DNA from 2 places in the Ideonella sp. BN130291 genome. Region 1 is predicted to be linked to the other one. Evidence: riboswitches for the same ligand, from Rfam matches in the RefSeq annotation. Region 1 holds a riboswitch; the other holds the start of a gene.
What was found. Region 1 has a riboswitch for glycine ahead of gcvT (glycine cleavage system aminomethyltransferase GcvT). Riboswitches for the same ligand answer to the same signal wherever they lie in the genome.
Positions count from the first base shown of each region.

Region 1 (11,003 bases):
GGCGACGCCGCCACGCGGCCGATGGAACTGGCTTAAGCCCCGGCGGGCACCGCCCGCACTGGAATGCGCACCCGCGTGCCCAGCTCGCGGGCGCGCAACTGGCCGCAGCCGCCGTCCACGTCCTGCCCCGCGCTCTGGCGCAGCTTGGTCAGCACGCCGCGCCGATGCAGGCTGCGCGCGATTTCCGCCGCGCGGGCCCACGAAGGCCGCTTGAACGCCAGCCCGTCCACCGTGTTGTACGGGATCATGTTCATGATCGCGTACTTGCCCTGCAGCAGGCGCACGATGCCGTCGATCTCGTCGTCGCCGTCGTTGATGCCTTCGAGCAGGGTCCACTGGTACTGGATCGGGTAGCCGGTCGCGCGCGCATAGGCTTCGCCCAGCGCCACCAGTTCGGCCGGCTCGATGCGCGGTGCGCGCGGCATCAGGCTGGCGCGCAGATCGGCCTTGGTGGAATGCAGGCTCAACGCCAGCGCCGGCTTCACCGGGCCCGCCGGCAGGCGTTCGAACACCCGCGGATCGCCCACCGTCGAGAACACCAGGTTCTTGTGGCCGATGCCGCCGGCCGTGCCCAGCAGCTCGATGGCTTCCAGCACGTTGTCCAGGTTGTGGGCCGGTTCGCCCATGCCCATGAACACCACCTTCTTCACCGGCCGCTGGCGGCGCGCCAGCACCACCTGGCCCACGATCTCCGCGCTGCCCAGCTGGCGCAGAAGGCCGTCGCGCCCGGTCATGCAGAAGACGCAGCCGACGGCGCAGCCGGCCTGGGTGGACACGCACACGCCGTCGCGCGGCAGCAGCACGCTCTCCACCGTCTGGCCATCGGCCAGCTGCACCAGCAGGCGTGCCGATCCATCCTCGCCGGGGTGTTCGGAGTGCAGGCGCGCCAGCCGGTCCAGATCGGCCTCCAGCGCGGGCAGCGCCTCGCGCAGCTGGCGGGGCAGAAAGTCCTCCGGCCGCCGCTTGCCGCTGGATTGCGGCAGGGCCTGCGCCCACAGGCGAAGCACCCGCTGTTCATGCGGCGGCGCTGCGCCGCCGGCGCGCAGGCGGTCGCGGATGTCCTGCACACGCATGAGGGCCGTCGTCTCCATCCAGGCATGGTAGCGGCGGCCCGGCGCGTCACTTCAACGGCAGGTAGATGTCCGTGCGGAGTTGCTCGGCCGGCGTGCTGTCGGGGTCGTCCACATAGTGCTCGAAGGGCGGGGTGTCGCGCAGCGCATAGCCGGTGGCGGGCAGCCAGTCGTGGTAGACGCGCTGCCAGGTGGTGTGCAGGTCCTCGTAAGGCCCCACGTGGCGGAACACCGCGAAGCGGCCACCCGGCAGCTCGTGCCATTGCAGCGTGCCAGTGAGGGGGATGTCCGGCTTCGTGCACTGGCCGCTGCGGGTGGCGAGGTCGTAGTCGAACACCGTGGCGCACCACATGCGCGCGTTCTGGTCGTCCGGGCCTTCGGGGTCGTCCGGCATCACGGCGATGCAGCTGCCCATGCGCTGCTGCAGGCCGGCCGCCTGCACCGCGGGCATCAGCTCGCCGAAGCCCTGCTGGGCGGCGCGCGTCATGTCGCCATTGCTCATGCCGCGGCCGGTGGCGGCGAGGAAGGTCAGCGTGGGGATCTCGATCAATTGCGGTTGCAGCATGGGATGGGCTCCTGTGGCGGGGGGGATGGACAAGGGGCTGCGGCGGTCGAACAGCCGCTGCCAGTGGGGCTGGGTACCGGCACGCACCGCCGTCGGCGTGGTGTCGAGCTCGCGGCGCATCGCCTTGGCCAGCGCCTGCGCGGATTCGTAGCCCACCGCCAGGGCCACCTCGATGACCGGCAGCTCGCCCTGGCCCAGCAGCTCGCAGGCACGCTGCAGGCGCCGCCAGGTGACGTAGCCCGCCACCGTGGTGCCGAAGTACGCGCGGAACATGCGCTGGAAGTGGTGCGGCGACATGGCCGCGCGGCGGGCCAGCGTGTCGGTGTCCAGCCGGTCGGCCAGGTGCGCGTCGGCATGCTCCACTGCACGCGACAGCAGCTCGAGGTAGCGCACCGGCGGGTGGGTGGGAGGGGCGTCTTTGGAAGGCATGGCTGCATTCTGGCCAGCGGCGTGGCCGCCCGCGTGTCCCATCGTGCTGGATCGGGTGGGCTAGAGTCCACACCGCACCGACCCTGCCCGCATGCCCACTTCCAGTCCAAACAGCCCTGCCTTGCCCGACCCCCGGCACCTCAGCCGCGTGCCTGCCCACCTGACGCCCGAGCAGGTGGAGCGCATCCGCAAGGCGGCCTACAACCTGCCGCAGGTGAACAAACCGGCCGACTTTGCGGCCGGCCATGGCGAGCCCAGCGACGAGCACCTGCACCACCTGGGACTGATCCTGCTGCAAAAGGGCGTGGCGGGGTCGAGGCCCAGCCGCTGGATCGCTCCCGCCTGCATGGACGCGGCCCTCACCCATCTCGACGAGCTCGGCTCGGGCGGCGCGTTGCGTGCGGCACTGAACGAGCGCAGCGCCCAGCTGGAGTCCATGGGCATCACGCGGCATGGCACCGGCTGGCATCGGCAGTACAGCCAGCCCTTGAAGCTGTCCGAAGCCAGCTGGCGCCTGACGCTGGCCTACCAGGCGCCGGTGAACACCGAGGCGGTGTGGGCCTTCTTCCGCGGTGGCGACAAGGCCGCTTTGCGCCAGGCGCTGGGGCCCCAACCGCCCTGGCCCGACACGCCCGCGCTCACGGCCCACATCGACCGCCTGCTGCGCCGCAGCGAGGCCTACGCCGCCCGGCAGATCGACCAGTTGCTGCCGCGCCTGCAGGCGGAGCTGGCGCAGCCGCGGCCGCTGGCCGAACTGGAAGCGGCCTGCACGCGGGTGCAGGACCGCTGGGAACACCGTGTCGCCGAGCAGAACACACTGCACAGCCTGAACAGCGAGCTCGCCTTCCAGGGCTACCCCGACACCTTCGACAAGGCCCGCCGGCTGCAGCGCAGCGTCACCCTGTTCGTGGGCCCGCCCAACAGCGGCAAGACCCACGCCGCCTTCGAGCGCCTGGCCAAGGCGCATGACGGCTGCTACCTGGCACCACTGCGCCTGCTGGCGCTGGAAGGCCGCGACCGGCTGGTGGGCCGGGGCGTGGCCTGCTCGCTGCTCACTGGGGAGGAGAACGTGCCGGCAGAAGGCGCGCGCGTGGTGTCCAGCACCATCGAGATGCTGTCCACCAGCAAGCCGGTGGAAGTGGCGGTGATCGACGAAGCGCAGATGATCTTCGACGCCTCGCGCGGCTGGGCCTGGACCCAGGCGATCGTGGGCGTGCCGGCCAACGAGGTGCTGATCATCTGCTCGGCCTATGCGGTGCCCGCCATCGAGAACCTGCTGCGCCTGTGCGGCGAAAGCTGCACCGTGCGCCATTTCGAGCGCAAGCAGCATGTGCAGCTGCTGCCCACGCCGGTGGCGCTGCCCTCGCTGAAGAAGGGCGATGCGGTGGTGGCCTTCAGCCGGCGTGACGTGCTGATGCTGCGCGACCAGATCGCGGCCAACGGCCATCCGGTGTCGGTGATCTATGGCGCCCTGCCGCCGGAGGTGCGGCGGCGCGAGGCGGAGCGCTTTGCGCAAGGCGAGTCGCACATCCTGGTGGCCACCGATGCGATCGGCATGGGCCTGAACCTGCCGATCCGCCGCGTGGTGTTCAGCACCATGACCAAGTTCGACGGCCAGAGCGACCGGCCGCTCACCGAGTCGGAAGTGCACCAGATCGCCGGCCGCGCCGGGCGCTTCGGCATGCACGAGGAAGGTTTTGCCGGCGTGCTGAAGGAGGCAGAGCCCACCGCCATGCGCGCGCTCGGCGACCTGCTGCACAAGCCTCCGCGTGCGCCGCAGCCCTTCAAGGCCCCGGTGGCGCCCAACTGGTGGCATGTGGACACCATCGCCTCGCGGCTGCACCTGCGCCGCCTGCACGACGTGCTGCGCATCTTCATGGACCAGCTCAAGCTGGACAGCGCGCACTTCCAGGTGGCCGAGCTGGAGCAGATGCTGGAACTGGCCGAGGAGCTGGACCGGGTGGCCGGCAAGCTGCCGCTGAAGGAACGTTTCATCTACGCGCAGGCCCCGGTGGACACCCGCACCGAAGGCCAGGTGCAGGAGTTCCTCAACTGGACCAGCAACCATGCACTCTCCGGCAAGGCGGGCGACCCCTGGTTCCTGGACGAGGTGGACGAACACAGCCGGCTGGACCGCATGGAGCAGGCGCTGCGCTCCTGCACGCTGTGGCTGTGGCTGGACCTGCGGTTCCCGCGCGTGTACGGCCACCTGGAAGAGGTGCTGGACCTGCGCTCGCGCCTGAACGACGGCATCGAGCGCCAGCTCAAGGGCAAGCGGCCGCTGGCCCAGATGCGCCGGCGCGTGCGGCGCTGAGGCCACGGCACATCGCCATGAAGGCCACTGCGCGTACCGCCGCCGGCAACACCCGCCCGCGGGCGCCGCGCCCCAAGGAAGACCGCCATTTCGTGGCGGCGCTGGCGCGCGGGCTCGAGGTACTGGCGTGTTTCCGTTCGGGCGACAAGGCACTCGGCAACGGCGAGATCGCCCAGCGTTGCGGCCTGCCCAAGTCCACCGTGTCCCGCCTCACCACCACTTTGGCGCGGCTGGGCTACCTGGCCCCGGTGGAGGACACCGGCAAGTACCGCCTGGGAAGCGCCGTCCTGTCGCTCGGCAGCGCCATGCTGGCCCGCATGGACGTGCGCCAGGTGGCCCGCCCGCTCATGCTGGAGCTGGCCGAACACTCGCGCGCCATGGTGTCGCTGGCCACGCGCGACCGGCTGTCGATGATCTATGTGGAGAACTGCCGCAGCAGCGCCGCGCTCACCTTGTCGCTGGACGTGGGCTCGCGCGTACCGGTGGCCACCTCGGCGATCGGGCGCGCCTACCTGGCCGCCTGCGCAGAGCGCGAGCGGCGCGACGTGATGGAACAGGTGGAGCAGCTGGACCCTGTGGCCTGGCCCGGCATCCGCCGCGGCATCGAGCAGGCGGTGGCGGACCATCAGCAGCTGGGCGTGGCCTGCTCCTTCGGTGACTGGCAGAAGGACGTGAACGCGATCGCGCGTGCGGTGAACCCCGGCGGCGGCATGCCGCTGATGGCCATCAACTGCGGCGGCCCGTCGTTCAACCTGTCGAAGGAATTTCTGCTGAACGAAGCGCGCCCGCGGCTGATCGAGCTGGTGCAGCGCATCGAGGATCAGCTGCTGCGCTGACCATCGGCGCACACCCTGGTTTACAGCGCAGGAAGCGTTCCGATACGATGGATCGGAAGCAAAACCAAATTCTGCAGTGCAGAACACGATTGGAGACGCCTTGAGCCGTGACCTTTCACCCACCCGCCGCAGCCTGCTGACCGCCGCTGCCGCCGCGGCGCTTGTGGCGCCCTGGACCTCGACTTTCGCGGACACCTATCCCAGCCGCCCCATCACCTTGATCGTGCCCTGGCCCGCCGGCGGCTCCACCGACCGACACATGCGCGGCCTGGCGGAGATCGCCAGCAAGCACCTGGGCCAGACCATCGTGGTGGAGAACAAGCCCGGCGCCGGCGGCACCCTGGGCCCCAGCAGCATGGCGATGACCGCCAAGCCGGACGGCTACACCATCGCCCAATACCCCATGGGCATGCTGCGGGTGCCGCACATGCAGAAGACGCCGTGGCATCCGATCAACGACTTCAGCTTCATCCTCGGCGTGTCGGGTTATACCTTCGGCCTGACGGTGCGGGCCGATTCGCCCTTCAAGACCTTCAACGAGTACATCGAGGCCGCGCGCCAGAAGCCCAACACCATCGACTACGGCTCGACCGGCATCGGCACCTCGCCGCACCTGCTGATGGAAGAGCTGGCCGACAACGCCAAGGTGCAACTGGTGCACGTGCCCTTCAAGGGCAACGCCGACATGCAGCAGGCCCTGCTGGGCGGGCATGTCATGGCGCAAAGCGACGCCACCGGCTGGGACAAGTTCGTGGACAGCGGCCAGATGCGCCTGCTGGTCACCTTTGGCGAGAAGCGCACCCGCCGCTGGCCCAACGTGCCCACCGCCAAGGAGCTCGGCTACAACGTGGTGTCCAGCTCACCCTACGGACTGGCGGGCCCCAAGGGCATGGACCCGGCCATCGTGAAGACGCTGCATGACGCGTTCAAGAAGGCGATGGACGACCCCAAGCACCTGGCCCTGCTGGAGCAGCTGAACCAGGACCTCTGGTACCGCAACGGCGATGAATACCGCCAATGGGCCGTCGCCACCTTCGCCAAGGACAAGGCGCTGATCGAGCGCCTGGGGCTGGCGGCCAAGTGACGGCCGACCGCTGGCAGGCGCTCGACGACGCCGTAGCGCGGGACGTGGCCGCCGGCCGCATCCCCGGTGCAGTGATGCGGGTGCAGCACGCCGGCGACGTGGTGCACCAGCGCGCCATCGGCCAGCGCGATCCGGCCAGCGGCGCGGCCATGACCGAGGACACGATCTTCCGCATCTATTCGATGACCAAGCCGATCGTCTCGGTGGCCACGATGATGCTGGTGGAAGCGGGCCGCCTCGGCCTGGACGATGCGGTCGCGCTGCACCTGCCGGAGTTCGGCAGCCTGCAGGTGGCCACCGAAACGGTGGACGGCGACGGCCGCAAGACGCTGGCGCTCATGCCCTGCCCGCGCCCGCCCACGGTGCGCGACCTGCTGCGCCACACCGCCGGCTTCACCTACGGCATCTTCGGCCAGTCGCTGCTGAAGTCACGCTACCTGCAGGCGGGCGTGGAATCGCGCCAGGCCAGCAACACCGAATTTGCGCACCGCCTCGCGCGCCTGCCGCTGGCCTATGCGCCAGGCACGGTGTGGGAATACAGCCGCGCCACCGACCTGCTCGGCGCCCTGATCGAGCGCATCACCGGGCAGACCCTGGGCGAGCACCTGGCGCAACAGATCTTCCAGCCGCTGGGCATGGTGGACACCGGTTTCCATGTGCCGGCCGCGGAACAGCATCGCCTGGCGCAGCCCTTTGCGGCCGATCCCGAGACCGGCCAGCCGATCCGCCTGCTGGACGCCACCCAGCCGCCGGTGCTGGAGTCGGGTGGCGGTGGCCTGGTGTCCACCGCGGCAGACTACCTGCGCTTTGCCCGCCTGCTGCTGGCCGGCGGCGAGCTGGACGGCACGCGCCTGCTGCGCGCGGACACCATCGCGCTGATGACGCAGGATCAGCTCGGTGCGGAGATCATCCGCGCCAGCCAGGTGCCCGGCGCCACCACCGAGTACCTGCCCGGCCCCGGCTACGGTTTCGGCCTGGGCTTTGCGGTGCGGCTGGCCGACGCGGGCGCGCGCTACCCGGGCCATGCAGGCGACTACCACTGGGCCGGACTGGGCGGCACCAGTTTCTGGATCGACCCGCAGGCCCAGCTCATTGCGATCTGGATGATGCAGGCGCCTTCCTTGCGCGAGGCCTACCAGGCGTTCTTCCGCAGCGCCGTCTACGCGGCGCTGTGAGCCGGGTTCAACGCGCGGCGGATGCCGGGTCGGTCGCCGTGCGCATCACCGGATAGAGCCGGAACTGCTCGTCCCACGACGGGTGGCGCCGGTAGAAGAACTCCAGCCGCGCCTGCGGGCTCCTGGCGAACTCGGCGTCCTCGGCGACGCGTTGGCGGAAGGCCTCCGCCAGCGCCGGGTCGGCCGCCATCTGCTCGCGCGCCACTTCCTCCGCCACATACGGCTCCATGTACTCCTTGGGCTCGAAGGCGTTGTTGAACAGGCCCCAGGCCGCCAGCGAATCGGGCGCCTGCGGCTCCAGCAGCGCCATCACCAACCGGGCCTTGCGCTGCGCGATCGGCACGAAGAGTGCACCGGCCGCCAGGTCGCGCTGCTCAGGTTGCCAGCGGCCGTGCAGGGCGACGCGCTGGTGCGATTCCACCGAGGCCGCCGCAAAGTTCGCCTTGTCAGCACGGAAGGTTTCGAGCGGCACCCGGGCCATCGCCTGAGGCAGCGTGCGAAAGCTGATGCCATGCACAGCCAGGCGCTGCGCCACCCCCGCGGCATGCGCGGCCGGCACCACATACCCGGCGGCCGGCGCGGGCACGCTGAGCGCCGGCTGCAAGTCGTCGCGCAAGGGCACGCGCCACAGTTGCGGCCGGCTTTCGTCGTAGCGCGTCATCAGCGCGCCGGACACCTCCGACGGTGTGCGTGTGTACTCGTAGCCGCGGAACTCGACGATGCGCTGTTTCTCGCTCGCCTGGTAGTCCAGGGCCACGGGCTGCCCGGCCAGGTGCGCCGCGCGCTCGTCGGCCGCCTGCTGCAAGGCTCGCCACGCCTGGCCGTGGGCCGCCACCTGCGCCAGCACCGACACCACGGTGTTGCGCGTGATGCGCACGCGGGTGGGATAGTCCTTCCACGAATGTGCTTCCACCAGCATGGCGAAGCGGTTGCGCAGCAGGAAGTAGCCGGTGGAAAAACGCGGCGGCGACACGCTGTCTTCGAAGCCGGAGGCAGGATCGTCCTCGGTCACGAAGGACATGTAGAACGGCAAGGGCAACGAGCCCTGGCGCGCGAGGTCGCCGATCACCGCGTCGCGCAGCTGCCTGCCCGCATTGCGCAGCGCGGGGTCGCCCGCATGCACCGGCTCCACCTGGATGGACACGTCGTGTTCGAACTTCGCGCCGTCGGTGACATGGAGGTCGATCACCGCCAGCGGATCCCACTCGTTCACCAGGCGCAGCATGGCCTGCATCTCTGGCGAATCGGCCTTGGCGTAGTCGCGGTTCAGGTTGAAGTTCTGCGCGGTGGTGCGCCAGCCCATCTCCTTCGGGCCACGCTGGTTGGGCCGGTTCCAGGCGCCGAAGCGCTCATGGCCGTCGATGTTGAACACCGGCACGAACAGCAGCACCTGCCGGTCCAGCGCACCCGGCGCCGCTGCACCCTCCAGCACCTGGCGCAAAGCCAGGAAGCCCGCGTCCTTGCCGTCGATCTCGCCGGCATGGATGCCGCCCTGCACCAGCAGCACCGGCAGGCCGCGCCGTTGCGCCTCCTTGGCGGTCAGCGCGCCACTGCGCGAGGCCACCAGCGCCTTCATCGGCCGGCCTTCGGGCGTGTGGCCGAAGTCGATGCAGCGCACTGCCGCGGGGTAGGCACGCTGGAAGGCATCGCACAGCGCGATCACCTCTTCATAACGGCCGGTCTGCTGCCAGGCCGTGCGCTCGGCCAGCGTGGTCAACCCAGCGGGCGCCGCGGCCGCGGCGTTGAGCAAGGGCACCACACACAGGCCGGCAGGGAGCAGGGAGCGCAGTTTCATGGGCAAGCGTGGCCGGCGCCATGCCAGGCCACGGGCAGATGTTGGGAGGGCGGCAGCATAGAACCGATCCGGCAACGGCGCAGCCCGAATCCGGGCCGGCGAACGTGAGCACCCGTTTCAAAGGCGATCAGCTACACTGCCCGCTTGTCAGGAGAGAGCTTCACATGAAGCCGCCGAAGGCGCAGGGTCACCCCCGAACGCTCAGGCAAAAGGACTGGCAAGACGCTGCAGACTTGCGGCGTACCTCACTGGAGAGAGACGGGTTGCGAGCTCGTCCACCGAAGGGGCAAGCGGAACCACCGGCCACACCGGCTCCGTCAATCTCTCAGGTAAAGCGGACAGCGAGGGCATCCCCCACCTTCACCGGTGCAGGAATCGATGGCCCTCGGAGAACAACAGAATGTCCGCTGAAGAAAACCTGCTGAAGACCCCGCTCCATTCCCTGCACCTCGAACTCGGCGCCAAGATGGTGCCCTTTGCCGGCTACGACATGCCGGTGAGCTACCCCGCCGGCATCGTGGCCGAACACAAGCAGTGCCGCGAGTCCGCCGCGCTGTTCGACGTGTCGCACATGGGCCAGCTGCGCCTGATCGGCAACGAGGCCGCGGCCGCGCTGGAAACCCTGATGCCGGTGGACGTGGTGGACCTGCCCGTGGGCAAGCAGCGCTACGGCCTGTTCACCAACAGCAACGGCGGCATCCTCGACGACCTGATGATCACGCGGCGCGAGAACGACCTGTTCGTCATCGTCAACGCCGCCTGCAAGGACGCCGACACCCGGCATCTCATCACCCACATCGGCCACCGCTGCCAGATCGTGCCGCTGCCCGATCGCGCGCTGCTGGCGCTGCAGGGCCCCAAGGCGGTGGATGCGCTCGCGCGCATGAACCCGGGCGTGGCCAAGCTCACCTTCATGACCGGCGGCCACTTCGAGCTGGCCGGCGCCGACTGCTTCGTCACCCGCTCGGGCTACACCGGCGAGGACGGCTTCGAGATCTCGGTGCCTGATACCCATGCGATAGCGCTGGCGCGTGAGCTGCTCGCCGCCCCCGAGGTCAAGCCCGCCGGCCTGGGCGCACGCGACACGCTGCGCCTGGAAGCCGGGCTGTGCCTGTACGGCCACGACATCAACGAAACCACCACGCCGGTGGAAGCCGCGCTCACCTGGGCGATCCAGAAGGTGCGCCGCCCTGGTGGGGCGCGGGCTGGCCACTACCCCGGCGCAAGCGTCATCGAGGCGCAGCTCGCGGGCGGCGCCTCCAGCAAGCGCGTGGGCCTGGTGGGCCTGGAGCGCATGCCGGTGCGCGAAGGCGCGCAGATCTTCGATGCCCATGGCCACAAGCTCGGCCATGTGACCAGCGGCACGCTGGCGCCCGGCGTGAACCAGCCGATCGCGATGGCGTACCTGGCCGCCAACCACGCCCTGCCCAGCCACGAGGTGTACGCTGAGGTGCGCGGCAAGCGCTACCCGATGCGCGTGGCGCCCATGCCGTTTGCCCCCCACCGCTACCACCGCGGTTGAACCTTCCTTCTCCATCACGAACACGCCAGGAGCATCGAATGACGACCAAGTACACCGAAGAACACGAGTGGATCAACATCGAGGACCACGAAGCCGCGATCGTCGGCATCACCCACCATGCGCAGGACGCGCTGGGTGACGTGGTCTTCGTCGACCTGCCCGAAGTGGGCAAGAGCTACAAGAAGGGCGAGGTCGCCGGCGTCGTGGAATCGG
Region 1 covers NZ_JAZARE010000010.1:223,425-234,427, forward strand. Annotated here, with positions in the region: gene VPH43_RS21270 (response regulator) at 1-36, shown strand, start outside; gene VPH43_RS21275 (RNA methyltransferase) at 33-1,073, opposite strand; gene VPH43_RS21280 (AraC family transcriptional regulator) at 1,120-2,064, opposite strand; gene VPH43_RS21285 (helicase-related protein) at 2,156-4,378, shown strand; gene VPH43_RS21290 (IclR family transcriptional regulator) at 4,396-5,214, shown strand; gene VPH43_RS21295 (tripartite tricarboxylate transporter substrate binding protein) at 5,315-6,298, shown strand; gene VPH43_RS21300 (serine hydrolase domain-containing protein) at 6,295-7,473, shown strand; gene VPH43_RS21305 (M14 family metallopeptidase) at 7,481-9,268, opposite strand; glycine riboswitch at 9,407-9,495, shown strand; glycine riboswitch at 9,507-9,620, shown strand; gene gcvT (glycine cleavage system aminomethyltransferase GcvT) at 9,669-10,790, shown strand; gene gcvH (glycine cleavage system protein GcvH) at 10,829-11,003, shown strand, end outside.

Region 2 (11,003 bases), on a different contig from region 1:
GGCTTCATTCACCGATCAGGGAATCACGATGCGTCTTCACACCATGGCCGCCGCCTGCGCGGCATTGTTTGCCCTTTGCACCACCGCCCAGGCGGGCGACAAAGTCTGGATCAGCCTGGGCGACGCCGCCCTGGCGCAGCTGCAGAAACACACCCCCACCGCCGTGACCGCCAGCGTGCCGGCGGCCCAGGCGGGCCATGCCACGGCAGCCAGCGCATCGCGCGCCGAGCACATCCACCTGGTGCAGGTGGACGAGGACCAGCTGGCGCATCTGTCCGAGGCCGTGCACAAGGCGCTGCGCCGTTGCGGCGGCTTCATGTACCACGGCAGCCAAGCCGAAGGCCTGGCTACGCTGCACCGCCAGTCGGGCCTGGCCCGCGCGACACCCGCCGTGGCCGTCACCCGGCCCAGCTACGTGATCGACCAGCAGAGCACGGTCACGCCCATGCTGGGCCAGATGCAGGCCAGCAACATCGGCCAGACCATCATCGACCTGTCCAACTACGTGAACCGCTACTACCAGACCAGCGGCGGCGTCAATGCGTCGGACTGGCTGAAGCAGCGCTGGACGACGCTGGCCAACGGCCGCAGCGACATCACGGTGGAGCAGTTCACCCACCCCAACTGGAAGCAGAAGTCGGTGATCGCGACCATCCGCGGCACCGACAACCCCAACGAAGTGGTGGTGCTCGGCGGCCACCTCGATTCCATCAACCAGGCCGGCACTGGCGAAACCACCCGCGCGCCGGGGGCGGATGACGACGCCTCGGGCGTGGCCAGCCTCACCGAGGTGTACCGCACGCTGGTGGCCAACGGCTACAAGCCGCGCCGCACGATCAAGTTCATGGCCTATGCGGCAGAAGAAGTGGGGCTGCGCGGGTCGCAGGAGATCGCCAAGAGCTACGCCACCGCCGGCACCAACGTGGTGGGCGTGATGCAGCTGGACATGACCAACTACAAGGGCTCGGCCAACGACATCTACATCTTCAGCGACTACACCGACAGCGCCCAGAACACCTTCGTCAGCAACCTGATCAAGACCTACCTGCCCACGCTGACCATCGGCACCGACCGCTGCGGTTATGCCTGCTCGGACCACGCCTCGTGGAACGCGCAGGGCTACGCCGCCTCCATGCCTTTCGAAGCGGCCATGGGTGAGGACGACCCCTACATCCACACCGCCAACGACACCTACGCCAACACCGGCAGCACCGCGGAACACTCGCTGAAGTTCGCGCGCATGGCCCTGGCCTACGCGGTGGAGCTGGGCAGCGACGGGCCCGGGCTGCCCGACACCGTGGAAACCTTCAGCGGCACGCTCACGCGCGGCCAGACCCGCAGCTTCGGCCCCTTCAAGGCGGGCGCCGGCGGCAGCTTCAAGGCCAGCACCACCGGCACCGGGGACATCGACCTCTACGCCAGGCGTGGCAGCGTGCCCACCACCCGCAGCTACGACTGCAAGTCCGACGGCAGCAGCGCCAGCGAAAGCTGCAGCATCAACATCACCTCCAACGGCGACGTGTACGTGCTGCTCAGGGGCTACACCGCGGGCAGCTACGCCCTCACCGTGAGCTACCGCCCGCAGTGACCCTCCCAGGCGCGGCGGTAGAGTCGGGCATGCAAGACCGCCGCCGCGCCCTTCCTCCCGGCCTCGCGCGGTGGCGTGTGCTCGGGCCGCTCCTGCTCGCAGCGGCCGTGCTCGCCAGCTGCGCCGCCGCGCCGCCGGCCGACCCTGAGCTGCAGTCCATCGCGCCCGGCGCCCTGCCGCTTGCGGACATCACGCTCAGCATCCCGGGCCTGGGCCCGTGCACCGACAACCCCGACCGACGCCTGTCGCTCAACTCGCGCGAGCCGGTGAACGTGCTGGTGCACGGCTGCTTCGGCTCGTCCGGCCGCTTCCGGGGGCTGGCGCAGGTGCTGGCCTTCCATGGCCAGCAGACCGCGTGTTTCACCTACAACGACCGTGACAGCCTCATGCGCAGCTCGGGGCAGCTGGTGGCCGCGCTCGACCAGCTCGGACGTGCGATGGAGAGCAGGCAGCTCACCGTGATTGGCCACAGCCAGGGCGCCCTCATCGCCCGCAGTGCGCTGGTGAGTGACCGGCCCGACCCGATGCGCGAGCTGGGCCTGCAGCTGCGGCTGGTGACCGTGTCAGGCCCGTTCGCCGGCATCGCGGCCGCCGAGCAGTGCGGCAACCCGGTCACGCGGGCGCTCACGCTCGGCCTCATCGGGCCGATGTGCCGGCTGATCACCGGCGACAAGTGGTCGGAGATCACCGCGCACTCGGCCTTCATCCAGCAGCCTGGCCGCCTGGCTGCGCAGGTGCGCGGCTACCTCAAGGTGATGACCGACGAGCGCGGCACCTGCCGGCGGTACGAGGGGGAGCGCTGCACCGAGTCCGACGAGATCTTCAGCCTGGACGAACAACGCCATCCGGTGATCGACGACGACCCGCTGGCCGAGGTGCTGGAGGTCGGGGCCGGACATGTGGAGATCGTGGGCGACGAACGGGTGGCCCCGGTGAAGCTGATCGCGCTGCTGCAGCGCCATGGTGTGCTGAACCCGACCGCACCGCAAAGGCAGGCCGCGCTGTCGCAGCTGCTGGCGCGTGTTTACGGCGCCCAACCTTAGCCCGCGGGCACGGCGCCTGCCGGACCGAGGGGATCGCCACCCCGCCAAGCACATGCCCAGCCCGCAGCCCACCTCTCCCGCTCGTCGCCCAGCCCGTTGGCGCCAGGCGCTCTGGTTTGCCGCCCTGCTGGTGGCTGGATGCGGCGGTGGTGGCAGCGCGCAGGCCGACGCCCCGCCAGCCACCGGGGCGCACGCCTGGGTGGTGGTCGGATCGTCGACCGCGGCAGGCGCGGGCGCCACGGCAGGGCAAGGGTGGGTGGCGCTGATGGCCGCCGAAGAGGCGCCGCGGGGCGTGGTGGTGCACAACCTGGCCCGGCCCAGCCTCACCAGCTACCACGTGCTCTCCGCCGGGTCACAGCCGCCGCCGGGGCGCCCCGCGCCGGACCCCAGCGCGGATGTGGATGCCGCGCTCGCATTGCATCCCCAGGCGCTGTTTGTCTCCCTGCCCACCAACGACACCGCCATGGGCTACAGCGTCAGCGAGACGGTGACCAACCTGCTGGCCATTCGCAGCCAGGCGCTGCAGGCCGGCGTGCCGGTGGTGATGCTGTCGACCCAGCCGCGCGACCTTCCGCCCGACCGGCTGGCCCTTCTGCCGCAGATCGACCAGCAGCTGGCCGACGCCGCCGGCCCCTGCTTCGTGCCGGTGCGCGCGCAGCTGGCCGGGCCGGACGGCCGCATCGACCCGCGCTACGACGTGGGTGACGGGGTGCACCTGAACGATGCGGGGCACCAGGTGGTGTGGCAGCAGGTGCGGGCGGTGTTGCAAAGCCACGCCTGCATCGCGTCGGGCTGAACGCCCTGCCGGCCATCGCGCTCACCCGGCCCCCAGCAGTTCCTTCATCGTCAGCTTGAGCCGCTTGCGGCCTTCGGCGTTGGTGGAGCGCCAGGCCTTCAGCGCCAGGCCGAGGAACTGCTGCTCGGCCGCACTCAGGCCCTGCGGCGCATGCGCTTCATCCAACCATCCGGCCGGGCGTGCGCAGGCGGCCTCGATCTGGCGCGCGAGCTTGTCACCGATGGGCCGGCTGCTCTTGATCTGGCTCCACATGCTGGGGCTCATCTGCAGCTGCTGCGCGAAGGCCTGCTCCAGGCCCTTGGGCGCCACGCCGGCGCGCATCTGCTCTTCGGCGTACTGCTGGAACAGGCTGAGGGCGTTCTGGCGGCGATGGACGGTGATGTTGTCGGGCACGAATGTGGCGCGCTGGAGAAGCGGTCGGCAACCCAGCATTGTCGCACCCGCTTGACCACGAAGTGAAGACTCTTTACGTGCGCTCCTCGCCGCGGCAAGAGGCGCGGTGGTGCGCCCGCTACGGAGCGGAATGTCGCCGCGCTGGACCGTCAGGTGATGAACGGTTGACCCTCAGCAAGGCCGCGCGGGCATGGCAAAGCGGGGGCGCCCGCTGGGCGCCCCCGCTTCTGCACTCCAATCAGCCGTGGCGATCAGCCGCGGTCGGCGCGGGCAGCGCGCGTACTGCGGGTGGACGTGTTCACGTCGGCCGTGCCGCTGGTGTTGCTGCGGTTCGTCACGTTGCTGGCGTCGGTGTTCTTGTCGACGTCAGCGCTGATCACGCCGTTGGACGCCTTGCTGCCGGTGTCCACGTTCACGCCCGGCACACCCTTGTTCATTTCGGTCTGCGAGGTGGACGTGCCGGTGGTGGTGGCGGCAGAGGGGTTCGGCTTGCTGGCGTCGGGCGCCTGCTGCGCTTGGGCCAGGCCGGCCAGCGCGAGGAGGGAAGCGGCGGCGATCGCGGTATGGAGCTTGGTCATGTTGTCATTCCTTTGAATCCGGTTGAAGGGCATCCAACTGCGGCGGTACTGCTGCCGAGCTAGCGCTGACGTGAGCATGGCCGCTCGCACGAGGATTCGCAGTCGGCGTGCGACGCAAAGCAGCGTCAGCGTTTGATGACAACACCGGGGTGGCGTCGCCCCGACCGTAAGGACTTCCGGCTGCCGCGCTGTGCAACGCCAGATCACGCCGTGCCGCTTGGGGGGCCAGCCCTGCTACGCATCGATGCGCTGGACGCTTGTCCGGCCTGGCGCAGGCAGCAAACGGGGTGCCCTGAACGCCCCCTAGCCCATGGGGTGACATCCTGACAACGGAGGTGATCTTCTAGCGTCCCGCACACAAACGGGAGTCGCACATGCCCGTTGCCGACAAACCCACCCAGCTCGCCCGCCTGATCAGGGAAGAAGCTGCGAACGCTGTGAGCCGTCTGCTGGTCGTCGGCTGTGGCGACGGTACCGAGGCCGCCATCCTGTCGCGCGAACTGGGCTGCGAGGTGATCGGGATCGACCTGAACCCGAACTTCGACGCCGCAGCGCGGCAGCAGGTGGACTTGCGGGTGGCCGACGCCTGCTCGCTGCCGTTTCCCGATGGCGCGTTCGACTACGTGTACTCGTACCATGCGCTGGAGCACATTCCGGACTGGCGCTGCGCGCTCAACGAGATGGACCGCGTGCTCACCGAAGGCGGGCACTACTGTGTCGGCACGCCCAACCGCAGCCGGCTCATCGGTTACATGGGGTCGGGCGCGCATTGGAAGAACAAGCTGCGCTGGAACGCCGCGGACTGGAAGATGCGGCTGCAAGGGCGCTTTCGCAACGAGTTCGGCGCACACGCGGGCTTTACAGCGTCGGAACTCGGCAGCGCCTTGAGCGAGGCGTTCGGCTCCCGGCCAGTGGACATCAGCGTGAGCTACTACGAGGCCATCTATCCCCGCCATGCCAGCACCGTCAAGCTGATCTCCCGGATGGAGCTCGGCCGTTTTGCCTGGCCGTCCGTCTACTTCATCGGCAACAAGCCGCCGGCCGGCAAGATCCCGTCCTTCGGGTAGACGGAGGCCCCGTGCGAACGCTCGCGCGGGCCCCCGCCGGCATCCGCCTTGCTGCTGAGCCAGGATGACAACGCCAGAGACCAGCCGCACCTGGCGGTGCGGACAGTGCAAGCTCTTCTACTTCCGCCCCTCGCCGGTGCCCCGACCGGCGCGCTGCCCGCGGTGCGAAAGCGAGGACATGCAACCGGTCGACCTCATGAAGAGCCGGTGAGGCCTTAGGCGTCAGTCCTGCGCGGCACCGGCCCATCGGGCAGGCACGCCGCGCCGGCGGCCGAGCGTGCTGGCCGCCTGCTCGACCGCGCCAGCCACCATGTCCGCCGTCACCGCGCACAGGGTCCAGCCGAGGTGCCCGTGCCCGGTGTTGTAGAAGACGTTGGCCTGCCGGCCGCGGCCGACGCGGGGCATCATGTCCGGCATCATCGGCCGCAGGCCCGCCCACGGCACCACCTGGCGCGTGCTCACCTGCGGGAAGCACAGGTTCACCCAGTCGACCAGCGGGCGGATGCGGTCGGCGCGGATGTCGCGGTTGGCGCCGTTGAATTCCGCCGTGCCCGCGACGCGGAAGCGGTCCGCGCCCAGCCGGCTGGTCACCAGCTTGGTGGCATCGTCCAGCAGGCTGACGGTGGGCGCGCCCTGCTGGCTGGCCGCATCGGCCAGGTGCACCGTGATGGAGTAGCCCTTGACCGGGTAGATGTTCACGCGATCGCCCAGCTGCGAAGCAAACGCCCGGCTGGCAATGCCGGCGCACACCAGCACCGCGTCGAAACTGCTCTGCGCGCGTTCGCCACCGGTGTCGTAGCTCACAGTCGCGCGGGTGCCGTCGCTGCCCAGCCGGCGCACGGCGGCGCCATACAGCGTGCGCACGCCCCGTCGCTGCGCGGCGGCGGCCAGCCCGACGGTGAACTTGTGGATGTCACCCGTGGCGTCGCTCTCGGTGTAATAGCCACCGTGGAAGCTGCCGGCCAGCGTGGGCTCGATCTGCCGCATCTCGGCCGGTGTGACGGCCCGGCGCTCCAGCCCGCCCGCGGCCAGCAGCCGGGACACCTCGCCCGCATGCTCGAAGCCCTGGCGGTCACGGTAGATGTGCAGGATGCCCTCGCGCCGCAGGTCGAAGGCTATGCCCTCGGCCTGCGCCCAGGCGAACAGGTGCTCGCGCGCCGCGACCGCCATGCGAGCGGTGGCGATGGTGTTGCGGCGGTAGTGCGGAATGCTGGCGACGAACTCCGCGAACCAGCTCAGCTTGTGCCAGCTGGGGCGTGGGCTCAGCAGCAGCGGCGCGTCGCTGCGCAGCATCCACTTCAGGCCCTTGAGCAGCGTGGCGGGATGGGTCCACACCTCGGCGTTGGATGCCGACAGCTGGCCGCCATTGGCGAAGGACGTTTCCATCGCCGGATAGCGGTGCCGCTCGAACAGCGTGACCGAAAAGCCCCGCAGGGCGAGTGCATAGGCAGAGGTGACGCCGGTGATGCCACCGCCGATGACCGCGATCGATTTCATGCAAGGTCTCCAAACGTCAAAGGTGGAGTGCGGCGGCACGACGCGCGCCGCACGCCCCCTCTGTTTGGAACCTGAGAGATTCGCGCCTGGCATGAGCCGGCGCTTGCTCCTGCGGTGGGCCGCATGACGAGTGCGGCCGCTCTTCAGAGATGCATGGACTGGCCGGTCCTTTTGCCTGAGAGTTTCCGGGGCGGTTGCTCCTTCGGCGCCACCAGGCGCAGTGCACCTGGCGATCTCTCCCGACCAATGGCGCGATGGTAGCGTGGCGCGTGCGCCCGGTCACCCTGGCGCTTGCAGGCTGTGCCACACCGGGTACGCCAATCGCTCCTGCTTCGGAGCACACCGGCCGGGCTGCAGGGTACGCCCCTTGCCCTGTCCTTCAGTGCTTCCAGCAATCCTGTGCGCCACGCCACCGCTGTCTGCAGCGATGACCTGGCGCACTCCACGAGAGGAGTCAGTGATGAAAGATCGCAGCAACGAGCGCGGTGTCCAGTCGGACAAGGAAAACCATGCAGTCGCCAAGGGCGCCGCGACCGGCGCGGTGGCCGGCGGGGTGGCGGGCGGCGCCATCACCGGGGCCCTGGCCGGGGGCGTCACCGGCCCGGTGGGTGCGGCCATCGGCGCCGTCGCCGGCGCCGTGGTGGGCGCTGTCGCCGGCAAGAGCTCCGACGACAAGGTGGCCGTGGGCTCTGACGTGACGAGCGACGACACCCTCGCCCGGACCGACGTCGACGACCGCGACACCGCCACCGGCGCCGTGACCGGCGGCGCGATGGGCGGTGTGGCCGGTGGTGCCATCGCGGGCAGCCTGGCGGGTGGCGTGACCGGCCCGGTGGGCGCAGCCATCGGTGCGGTGGCGGGCGCTGGCGCCGGCGCCTTGGCCGGCAAGGTGGGCCCCGATGCCGACCACGACACCTACTGGCGCGACAACTGGGTCAACCGGCCCTATGTGCAAAGCGGCGCCAGCTACGACGACTACGCTCCTGCCTATCGCCATGGCGTCGATGCACACAGCCGCTACCCCGGGCGTCAGTTCGACGAGATCGAGTCGGACCTCGGCCGGGACTGGCAGAGCTCGCGCGGCACTTCGTCGCTCGAGTGGGACCATGCCAAACATGCCTCGCGTGACGCCTGGCAGCGGGCCAAGGATGGCATCGAGCGCGCCATCCCCGGCGACTCGGACGGCGACGGGCGCTGACGAGACCGGCCGACACGCAAGACCCGGGACAAGCGCATCAGGCGCGAGCTGATGCCGTCGAAGCAGGTGGGGCGCCTTCCGGCGCCCCACCCCTTTTTTGCAGAACACATGCGGGCAGTTCGTGCTGCCCCGGCAGCGTCAGGCCGCCGCCCTGCCCTCGCTGCGCAGCTGTGCCATCAACGTGTACCAGTTGATGCGCCGCGTGGCCACCATCACACCCGCGAGCACCGCAAAGAGCAGCAGCGAGCCCAGCACCAAGGCGGTCTGCTCCATCTGCAGCAGCGCGTACAAGGCGGCATAGAGCAGCCCCAGCCCGGCCCCGAAGGCCAGCCCCGCGCGCGCGCCGCCCAGCAGGTGCGCGCCGTAGAAGGCCAGCAGCGCCGTGCAGGCCACGCTGGCTGCCAGGTACGCCTGCCAGAACGGCAGGTGCTCGCTCAGGCTGAGCAGCAGCAGGAAGAACACCGTGAGCGCAAAGCCCACCAGCAGGTACTGGATCGGATGCACACGCAGCCGCCGCATCACCTCCACCAGGGCCACGGTCACGAAGGTGAGCACGATGAACAGCATGCCGTACTTGACCGCGCGGTCGTTGAGCACATAACCGTTCACCGGGTCGATGAAGCCCACACTGAACGAATCGACGCAGGGCGTGGCGGTACGCTCGCCGTTGCCGGGGGCGGACGCCACCGCGTAGGCCACGCCATCGTCACGCCACTCGCACAAGGCGCCGCCGTGTTCCACCGCGGCCTGCGCCGTGGTGGCCAGCGCGCTCACCTGCCAACGTGAGCTGAAGCCCTCCGCAGACACCTTGCGCTCCACCGGCAAAAAGCGGCCCGAAAACGACGGATGCGGCCAGGGCGAGGTGAGCGCCACCGTGGTCTCCTGCCCCACAGGCACCCAGCCGATGCTGCGGGTGCCGGCCAGCTCCAGCGCCACCTTCACGTCCAGCGGCGCCTCCACCGCGGCCGGCGGCAGCGTGACATGGAAGCCCTGGGGCTGCGTCTTGAGCAGGCTGCCGGGCTGCACGACGCGCGTTTCGCCGGCGGCCAGCACGCTGGCGCTGCGGATGCCGCGCGCGTCGGTGAGCGCCACCGCCAGCGTGGGCGGCTCGCACAGCATGCGCGCGCCGGGCTGATCGGCGGAGGGGGCCGGGGCGGGCAGTGCGTCGAAGCGCGCGCTCACCGTGCCCTTGGCCAGGTAGCCGTTGAGCTTGAACAGGCCGCGGTAGCGCGGCTCGATCGCGGCCTCGGCTTGTGCCACCAGCGTGCGCGGCCAGGCGGTGAGCACCCGTTCGCGCCGCTCGGTGACGGTCTTGCGGTCCCTGCCGTCACCGTCCGCACGCTCCCAGGTTTCGGTGCAGCGCATCTGCAGCAGCGGGCCCAGCACCGTCTGCGGGCTGGCCAGGCTCTCCTGCAGGTTGGCCTCAGCCTCGCGCTGGCGCATCTGGCGCTCGTAGACCACGCTCTCCACGCGGAACAGCGCTACCGCCAGCACGACGATCACCGCCGCCATCGCGACGGCCTTGCTCAACAGGGGGAATCGCATCTCGCTTCTCGCTCTTGTGATGGAGCGCGCACTGTGGCTTGGCACTGTGAGCTGGCGATGAAGTGTGTGAAGCGAATGTGAAGCCGCTCCAAGCGCTTGCGGCACGCCGGTGCACTGCGCTTTGCCGACATGCCGGGCCTGATCGCCGTGCCCGCGGCGAGCCTGGACGACCCGAGCCGGTTTGTGCCGCAGGCGCTCACCTACCGCGTGCGCGGGTGGGCGTGGGACCCCATCGACCCGTCGCTGCAAACCTTCGCGCGAATGCCGTCCGCCTAAGCCACCCGCAGCACGATCTGCGCGGCCAGCCCCGGCTGTACGTTGGCAAAACGAATGCGCCCACCATGCAGCGCCATCACCTCGCGCACGATGGCCAGGCCCAGCCCGGAGCCCTTGCGCGGCGGCTCACTGGGTGCTGACGGCCGCGGCGTGGAAAAAAAGCGCTCACCCAGGCGCCGCAAGGCATAGTCTTCCACGCCGGGGCCGTTGTCCTGCACACGCAGGTGCGCGCCTTCGGCATCCGCCCACACCGACAGCACCACCGCGCCACCGGCGGGCGAGAAGTCGATCGCGTTGTCCAGCAGGTTGGCGATGGCCAGCTCCAGCAGCTCGGCATCGCCTTGCACATGAGCATCGGCCTCGCGGCGCAGCCACTGCAACAACACGCCGCGTTGCCGCGCCCGCGTTTCGGCACGCGTCACCACCGCGTCCGCCACCGCGACGAGCGCCAGCCGCTGTGGATGCGCCAGCGCGCGCCGCTGCTCGAGCTTGGACAGCTCCAGCATCCGCTCCACCAGCACACGCTGGCGCCTGACCTGCTCCTGGATATCGCGCGCAAACGCCTGCCGGTCGGCCTCAGGCAGCTCGTCCTGCAGCAACTCCGCCGCGGCTGCAATGGCGGTCATCGGGCTTTTGAGCTCATGCGTGAGGGCGCGCACCGTCTGCTCCAGGTGCTGGCGGTCTTCGAGCCGGTCGCGCATCGCGCCCATCGCGGAGGCCAGCTCACCGAGCTCACCGCTCAAGTGCGGCGGCGTGCGGCGCTCGCCCACCTGCACCTCCAGCGCAAAGTGGCGCAGCCGCCGCACCGACCACACCAGCCAGCCGGTGACGGCTACACCCACCACGAGCGACAAACCCAACAGCCACACGCCGCTGAGCAGGATCTTGCGCTCCGCGCGCTCCACGAACGGCTGCACCGTGCGCAGCGGCTTGGCCACCGTGAGCACGCCGATGATCCGGCCGTGCGGCGATTTGATGGGCGCGGCCACGTGCATCACCGAGCTGCTGTCGTCGGCAGGCTG
Region 2 covers NZ_JAZARE010000006.1:96,687-107,689, forward strand. Annotated here, with positions in the region: gene VPH43_RS14080 (M28 family metallopeptidase) at 29-1,588, shown strand; gene VPH43_RS14085 (esterase/lipase family protein) at 1,618-2,631, shown strand; gene VPH43_RS14090 (GDSL-type esterase/lipase family protein) at 2,684-3,427, shown strand; gene VPH43_RS14095 (hypothetical protein) at 3,449-3,820, opposite strand; gene VPH43_RS14100 (hypothetical protein) at 4,072-4,398, opposite strand; gene VPH43_RS14105 (class I SAM-dependent methyltransferase) at 4,773-5,465, shown strand; gene VPH43_RS14110 (D-amino acid dehydrogenase) at 5,688-6,962, opposite strand; glycine riboswitch at 7,116-7,214, opposite strand; gene VPH43_RS14115 (hypothetical protein) at 7,423-8,160, shown strand; gene creD (cell envelope integrity protein CreD) at 8,299-9,705, opposite strand; gene VPH43_RS14125 (hypothetical protein) at 9,835-9,981, shown strand; gene creC (two-component system sensor histidine kinase CreC) at 9,978-11,003, opposite strand, start outside.
Region 2: another riboswitch for glycine. It lies ahead of VPH43_RS14110 (D-amino acid dehydrogenase); the one in region 1 lies ahead of gcvT (glycine cleavage system aminomethyltransferase GcvT).